DNA from 2 places in the Shewanella mytili genome. Region 2 is predicted to be linked to the other one. Evidence: predicted binding sites of a transcription regulator. Region 2 holds the regulator's gene; the other holds the start of a gene.

Region 1 (4,204 bases), on a different contig from region 2:
CCTGTACACTTACTTCAAGATGTATGGCCGTATCGGTCGCCAGCACATTGAAACCAACAGTACATCACTTTACTAAGGAGCTGCAGTTATGTGGTATTTCACTTGGGTACTCGGTCTGCTGCTGGCTTGTGCCTTCGGTATTATCAATGCTCTCTGGTTGGAAAACACAGAAAACATGGATAGGGAAGAAGCTGACAAATAAACAGCAGATTACCCGCTAAAAAACGCCCCTGGTGCCTTTGTGCTCAGGGGCGTTTTGTTTGTGCATGGTGGTGACTGGGCAATGCTTTTCCGTCCTGTTGCCACCATGCCCTGTTATCTGTATGCCTGATGCGCATCAGGACTTTTGCATGAGAATGTAAATGCAGATAAAGGCAAAGGCGATGCAACGCAAGGGGCCTTTTTACCGCAAAATCCATCCGGCATCAGCAGCCCTGCATATCCTGTATTCATAAAAAAATTCTATTAATATCCAAGAGTTGATTTCTAAAATTCATATCAATTGCAATCTTTTTTAAAGATTTAAAATCAAAGTTTAAATCTGTTTTTGTAATGTGATGAAACAAGCAAAAAAGATATCGCTTATTAAATCTGTGATCACATATTCAATGATGCTGATAAATGGTGGTCTGACCTTAAAAAATTGATACAAGTCAAAGTTTTATGACAGTCATAATGGCAGGGTAGACGCGGAAGTTATAAGAAACACAAAAATTGATGCGGTATCAAGTCGCTATGGAGTGAGTAAATGAAAAAGAATATTCTGTCAGGATTGATGGTTGCTGCACTGTTTTCTGCCACTGCGCCAGTTATGGCTCACCAGGCTGGTGATATTATCGTTCGCGCGGGGGCGGTGATGGTAGCACCTAATGAGTCCAGTCCTGTGGTTGCTAATGTTGCTGAATTTGGGGTTGATAACAACACGCAGCTGGGGCTGAACTTTGGCTATATGCTGACTGACAACGTGGGTGTTGAATTGCTGGCGGCTACACCATTTAGCCATGATGTATCGTTGGGAGACCTGGGTAAGATTGCCGAAACCAAACAGCTGCCACCTACGCTGGTTGCCCAGTATTATTTTGGTAATGCCAACTCCAAAGTGCGTCCTTACGTAGGTGCCGGTGTTAACTACACCAACTTCTTTGATAATGACTTCACCAACGATCTGGATGGGGCCTTAACCGATTTGAGCTTGAGTAACTCTTGGGGATGGGCAGCTCAAGCGGGGATTGATTATCAGGTTGATAAAAACTGGTTGGTGAATGCCTCTGTTTGGTATGCCCAGATCAGCACAGATGTGAAATTCAACATGGGTGGTGCCAAACAGGTTGTTGAAACCGACATTGACCCATGGGTTTACATGATTAGCGTGGGTTACAAGTTCTAACCGCTGCATTCATGCAATAAAAAAGGTGCCATGGGCACCTTTTTTATTGCATGAATGCAGCCATCAGTGTTTCTTGTTTTGCCAGTGACGGGTGTTGTAAATGTATTCGGGCAACATCCTTATCAGCCAGGCCACCAGGCGCCAGCGTTTGGTGACATACACCCGGCGTTTGCCTTTGATAATGGCGCTGACCACTTGCCGCGCCACTTCATCCACCGGCGATAACCACAAACGGCTGCGTTGCAGTGCGGCTTTATCCAGCAGCCCCAGTTGGATGTCGGTAATGGTTATCGGCAATTTCAGCCGCTGTGCGTGCATGGACAAGCCTTCCAGATAATTCTGGGCAAATGCCTTGGCGGCATGAAAGGCCACGCTGGGGCCGCCACGTTGCCCGGCAATGGAGTTAATCACCGCTATCTGCCCAATGCCTTGGGTACGGAACAAACGAAAAGCGGTATTACACACGGCCGCAAAGCCCCTGACATCCACGTCAATAATCTCCTGCTCCAGTGTCCAGGGCAGGTCGGGATGATAGGAGTTAAGGCCCGTGTTAATCAGCACCAGCCGTACATCGCCCATCTCTTGCCAGACGCTTTCCAACTGGGCGATGAGCCGTTGGGGCGTTTCAATGGTCAAGTCATAAACGTGAGCCGGTGTGGGCAAGGTGGCGGCAAATTCGCTGATGGTATTCGCATCGTGTGCCAGAAGAGCCAATTCGATGCCCTGGGCAGACAACTGCTTGGCAATCTCTTTACTTAACATGGAACTGGCGCCCACGATGATGGCGGAGGTACGGGTCATAGTGCGGCTCTGCTGAGAAAATCGGGCTTTATAATAGGATGATAGCCCGGCCTTCTCAAGATTTAGCTGTTGGATGTGTGGACATCTAGAAGTCTTTATGTATGATTCTATCTATCCGTCTGTAGTGTAACGCGCGTCATCAGCGTGGCGCTGTACATGCAGACAACGTGGTTCATGGGAGAATTGCTATGCTCCAATTAACAGAAAGGGACGGATAATGCCTGTAAAAATCCCTGATAATTTACCGGCCACGGATATTCTGGAATCCGAGAATATTTTCGTGATGTCGGAAAGCCGGGCTGCCATGCAGGATATCCGGCCTATCCGGGTGCTGATCCTGAATCTGATGCCCAATAAAATCGAAACCGAAACCCAGTTGTTGCGGTTGCTGAGTAACACGCCGTTGCAGGTGGATATTGAGTTATTGCGCATCCATGACAAGGCGTCCAAACACACACCGATGGATCATCTCAACACCTTCTATCGGGACTTTGACGAAGTGAAAGGGCGTAATTTTGACGGACTTATCATTACCGGTGCTCCGTTAGGGCAGCTGGATTTTGAAGAGGTCACGTATTGGGAACACATCAAGGAAATCATTGACTGGTCCCAGACCCATGTCACGTCAGTACTGTTTTTGTGCTGGGCGGCCCATGCGGGATTGTTTCATCTGTACGGCCTCAAGCGGCAGTTGCTGGAGGTGAAATGTTCCGGGGTATTTGAACATCGGCGCATCAATGCCCATGTGCCTTTGCTCCGGGGCTTTGATGATGTGTTCTATGCTCCCCATTCCCGTTATGCACAGATGGATGTGGCAGAGATAAAAGCGCATCCCCAGTTGTCGGTGTTGGCCGAATCGGCACAGGCCGGGGCATATCTGGTGATCAGTCATGATCATCGGAACCTGTTTGTAACCGGTCACCCGGAATACCGTAAGGGCACCTTGCGGGATGAGTATTTGCGGGATGTGGCTGCCGGGATCAACCCGCCGGTGCCGCAAAATTATTTCTATAATGACGACCCGGACGAAGAACCCGTTGCCCGCTGGTTTGGTCACGGCAATTTACTGATAAGCAACTGGCTTAACTATTACGTGTACCAGTTGACGCCCTATGATTTGGACGATATCAGTGCCATTACCCCCTGGGAGCGCGCCAATGGTGGCTAATGCTGCCGCGTTATCTGCTGTTTGACAGTGGGCCACTTAACCGTGGCCCTTGTTTTGTGTGCGGCGCATTGCCGCGCAAGGCGAGGGTAATCATGGCAAAACGGCCACCGCCCCGCTGTTATCCCCCCTTTTTTATCATCAGTCGCTTGTGCCTTAATCCGCGCTTTGTACCCCCTTAATTACTTCATCATGCGCTAAAGTTAGACTAACGGCTAGTTGCTTTACGTTAGCGTAAACGTAATTCTTGTGATCAATATCAAACTTGGCCATTTTGCGGTTGAGCCAGGATTTATCACTAGCAGAGGGGGCGAAAATGGGCGTGACTATCACGGACGATGTGGTAATCGTTGCGGCGCGGCGAACACCAATGGGGGGATTTTTGGGGAGCCTGGCGCCGGTGGCCGGGCCACAGCTGGCTGCCACGGTGATTCGGGAGCTGTTACACAGCACAGCGTTACCTGCCGGAGAGGTGTCAGAAGTCCTGCTGGGGTGCGTGTTGCCTGCTGGGGTCGGGCAGGCTCCCGCGCGTCAGGCGGCTTTGGGTGCCGGGCTGTCGCTTGCCACCGGTGCTACCACACTGAACAAAGTTTGCGGCTCCGGCATGAAAGCCGTGATGTTGGCTCATGACATGATCCGCGCTGAAACCGCTCAGGTGGTGATTGCCGGAGGCATGGAAAGCATGAGCCGGGCACCGTATTTGCTTGACAAAGCCCGCGCCGGGCAGCGGATGGGGCATGGCCGTTTGGTGGATCACATGCTGACCGATGGCCTGGAAGATGCCTACACCGGTGGTTCCATGGGAAGCTTTGCCCAGCAAACCGCCGATGAGTTCGGGCTGAGCCGCCGGG
Region 2 (4,204 bases):
GTGGCTGCAGGGTACGGGCATGCAATACCGGCGAACCCAGCCGCGCCAGCCGGTCAGCTTCGGTTAACGACATGCTCTGCAATAAGCGGGCATCCTGGATTTTATTGGGATCGGCATTGAACACCCCTTCCACATCGGTCCAGATGGTCACCCGTTCAATGCCCGCCAGACTGGCAATCAGGGTGGCACTGAAGTCGGAACCGTTACGCCCCAGCAGAAGCATGTCGCCATGGGGGTTGGCACAGATGAAACCGGTGATCACCAGCCGTTCATCGGGATGCTTTTGTAACAACTGCTGGATTTTTTCCCGGGATTCCTGCAGGCGGATCTTGGGCACGGCAGCTTCATCGGCCACCAGCAAACCGCGGGCATCGATGTTGGATGCGGCCACGCCGGATTCACGTAGCAGTGCCGCCATCAGCCTGGCAGACCAGCGTTCGCCAAACCCGACCACCTGATTGCATTGGTATTCACTGCGGTTTTCCAGCGCCAGCAGGCTCATGAGCGATGCCCGGTCGGTGGCCAGGCGCTCCCGCAACTGCCGCGCCTGACCGTTACTCAGCAGCTGTTCTATCAGGTCCTGCTGGTAACTCATCAGTACCTGCAGCTCTTCTTGCCACAGTTTGCCCTGCTCGCGCAGTGCCAGCAGTTTGTACAGGAAGTTGGTGGTTTTGCCTGCGGCAGACACCACAATCAGATCATCGGGCCGCCCGTGGGTCAGCAGAATGTGCGCCACACGCCGGTAACAGTCCGGATCCGCCAGGCTGCTGCCCCCAAATTTATGTAAGTGACTACGCGCCATTAATCAATGCTCTCCAATTTAACCAGCTGCCACGGCTGCCAAGGCAGCGGTAATGTCATCCACCAGGTCTTGCGGGTCTTCAATGCCCACTGACAGGCGGATGAGTGTGTCTTTTATGCCTGCGTTTGCCCGGGCTTTTGCATCCATGGCCCGATGGGTCATGCTGGCGGGCACCGCCACCAGGCTTTCTACCCCGCCCAGGCTTTCCGCCAGGGAAAAATAGCGTAATGCCCCGAGAAAAGCGCCGACTTGTGTTGCGCCGCCTTTGAGCTCAAAGCTTACCATGGCGCCAAAGCCTCGCTGTTGCTTCAGCGCAATCTGGTGATCCGGGTGCTGTGCCAGCCCCGGATAATACACTTTTTCCACCTGTTCGCTGCCCTGCAGCAAATCCACTATTTTGGCGGCATTACGCTGGTGCTGTTCAATGCGTAGTGCCAGTGTGCGCAATCCACGCAGTGCCAGATAGCTGTCAAAGGCGCCAGCGGTGAGCCCCAGCGTGTTCGACCACCAGTGCAGTTGCTCGGCAATTTGCGGGTCTTTGGCTATCACCGCGCCGCCCACCACATCGCTGTGGCCGTTAATGTATTTGGTGGTGGAGTGCACCACAATATCGGCCCCCAGTAACAGCGGCTGTTGTAATGCCGGCGACAAGAAGGTGTTATCCACCGCCAGCAAAGTGCCCTGAGCCTGACACTCATTGGCCAATCGGGCAATATCCACCAGCCGCAGCAGCGGATTGGAGGGGGTTTCCACCCAAACCAGCTTGGGTTTGGCCGCCAGGGCCTGTTGCAGGGCCTGGCTGTCGGTTTGATCCACCACCGCCAGCTGGAATTGCCCTTTTTGCGCCAGATGGGTGAACAGGCGATAACTGCCGCCATAACAGTCATGAGGGATGACCAGCAAGTCCTCCGCCCCCAGCAAGCTGCTGACCAAGGTGACCGCCGCCATGCCGCTGGCGGTAATCACCGCCGGGCATCCCTGCTCCAGCTCACCAATGGCATTGGCCAAAATGCTGCGAGTAGGATTGCCGGAGCGGCTGTAATCAAACTCCCGCGGCGTTTGGTAGTCTGCAAAGCTGTAATTCGTCGACAGGTAAATAGGCGGAAGCACCGCACCATATTGGCTATCGGACTCGATTCCTTGACGCACAACCGTGGTGGCCATTTTCCGCGCAGTCATGTTCGGCTCCTTACATTATTAACAGGGGCGACAGATTAAAGATGTCTAGATGGCTAAATTCTATCAAGTCGCTCTTCAACGTCAATAGGCATAAAGACGTTTAGACGTCCAAATGTATAGAATTCCATTTTTGTGATACAGTAGCATGGACTCCCATTTGACTGTGGGATGTAAGAGTTTAAAATCGGCAGCGAATTAGCGACATAGCAGGTGCAACATGACTGAATGGAACGGCGAGTACATCAGCCCTTACGCTGAGCACGGGAAGAAAAACGAACAAGTAAAAAAAATTACTGTGTCTATTCCGTTGAAAGTATTGAAAGTGCTAACCGACGAACGCACTCGGCGCCAGGTCAATAACCTGCGTCATGCCACCAATAGCGAACTGCTGTGTGAAGCATTCTTGCATGCTTACACCGGCCAGCCATTGCCCAACGATGAAGATCTCTCCAAGGATCGCCCTGACAGCATTCCGGCAGATGCCAAAAAAATCATGGAAGAGATGGGCATCGAATGGGAAGAAATGGAGTAAATGGCTGACCTTTCGGCCATGAGGCGCAACATATCATCAGCTTGCCGGGCATGTCCCGGCATTCTGCTTTTTTAAATGTGGACATTAATCGACCCCATCACCCTGCTACTGGCCTCGCTGGTGATTGTCGCGGGCGCCATTACCCAAAGTTTGCTGGGGTTTGGCTTGGCAGTGGTTGCCGCACCGCTGTTGTACATCATTGACCCGGAATTAATCCCGGGTTCGTTGATTATCCTGAGCTTTTCCATTGCCCTGCTCACCTTGCTGCGCGAGCGGGGACAGTTGGAGCTGGCAGGATTGCAGTATGCCGTGGCCGGACGCATTCCCGGCAGTTTGCTGGGGGCCGCCTTGCTGCTGGCGCCCCAAGCCATTCTCGGGCTGGTGATTGCCGCCATTGTGGCCACGGCCGTGGCCTTGAGCCTGAAAAAACTCACGCTGCCAGTCAACCGTTGCAATTTGTTTGTGGCGGGGATGTTTTCCGGCATTTTCGGCACGGTTGCCGGCATTGGCGGGCCACCCATGGCCCTGCTGCTCACCGGGCGGGAAGCCGGGAAGTTTCGTGCAGCCCTCTCGGCCTTTTTTGTGGTCAGTACCTGTATCAGCCTCTTGGTGCTGCTGCTCTCCGGCATGCTGTCGTTCAGGGATCTGCTGCTGGCGCTGCTGTTATTGCCGGCGCTGCTGCTGGGATTCGTGATCTCGGGGGCGCTGTTGCATCGGGTGGACAAACGGCGCAGTAAAATGCTGACCTTGATGTTATGCAGTGCCAGCGCACTGCTGCTGGCACTTAAATCACTCTGGGGGCTTTTGGCCTAGCCCCCGTTGTCACGCATCACCGCAATTAAAAGTGGAAAGAGGTTTGCAGGGCGCCGCCTACGGCATTATCGCTGCCCATCATGCCGGTGAGATCCAGCCGGAAGAAGTTACCCACCACAATGCCGGTACCCACGGAATAGATGTCAGTGGTCACGTCATTCACATCATGGCGATAGCCTAAGCGCAATGCCAGCCAGTCGGTGGCCTGCAATTCGCCGCCCATGCGCCAGTATTTGGGGCCGTCCAGTTCCACGAATTTGTTGTTTTCGGTGAGATCAACATCCGTGGTCAGCGTCAGTCCCTGCCATTGATAGGCGAGCCCGGCAGTGACCATGGGCTTGACCTGATAGGTCAGCTGCTGGCACGGGCAATCTGCCAGCACCACGGATGCCAGCTCCTGCTTGACCAGGTTGCGACCACTAAGCCCCAGCGTCAGGCCTTCGGTGGGCTGCAACGCCACCCCCACATCCAGGTTGACGCCGGTATCGTTGTTACGATAGTCATCGCTGTTGAAATCATTCACGTCAAAGTTGTTGGCAGACACCGCATAGTTGAAGGTATCAAGGCGTTGCAGTTTCGGCGTCACCCCGATGGTCAGCGGCATGTCACCCACACTCATGCGGGTACTCAGCGCCACCCCGAAATCCGATACGGCACCGGCAAATACCCGGCCGGTGGATGACAGGTCATCCAGTGATGGCGGATTCAAGGGATCCAGATTATTCAGCAGCTGTAAATCCGCCGCACTGACATCCGCCAGCACAAAGGCGTCCAGATAGGTTTTGGCAATCACCGCCGCTGAAATCCGGCTGTTTGAGGGTAACACAACCGCCACGCCCAACCCCACACTGGCATAGGCACTGTCGCCTTGCAGGGCT

The links. Region 2 encodes MetJ, which represses methionine synthesis genes. Its sites were predicted from a motif close to TAGACGTCTAGACGTCTA; they were not measured.
Region 1: the regulator MetJ is predicted to act here: its motif matches at 2,267-2,284, upstream of metA (homoserine O-succinyltransferase MetA).

Annotation. Positions count from the first base shown of each region.
Region 1 is NZ_JBKOUD010000005.1:110,143-114,346, forward strand. Features, by position in the region: gene cydB (cytochrome d ubiquinol oxidase subunit II) at 1-76, shown strand, start outside; gene cydX (cytochrome bd-I oxidase subunit CydX) at 89-202, shown strand; gene ompW (outer membrane protein OmpW) at 749-1,387, shown strand; gene ACIDEJ_RS07145 (SDR family NAD(P)-dependent oxidoreductase) at 1,451-2,188, opposite strand; gene metA (homoserine O-succinyltransferase MetA) at 2,406-3,356, shown strand; gene ACIDEJ_RS07155 (thiolase family protein) at 3,670-4,204, shown strand, end outside.
Region 2 is NZ_JBKOUD010000002.1:24,067-28,270, reverse strand. Features, by position in the region: gene ACIDEJ_RS02895 (bifunctional aspartate kinase/homoserine dehydrogenase II) at 1-802, opposite strand, end outside; gene metB (cystathionine gamma-synthase) at 821-1,981, opposite strand; gene metJ (met regulon transcriptional regulator MetJ) at 2,199-2,513, shown strand; gene ACIDEJ_RS02880 (TSUP family transporter) at 2,589-3,326, shown strand; gene ACIDEJ_RS02875 (conjugal transfer protein TraF) at 3,352-4,204, opposite strand, start outside.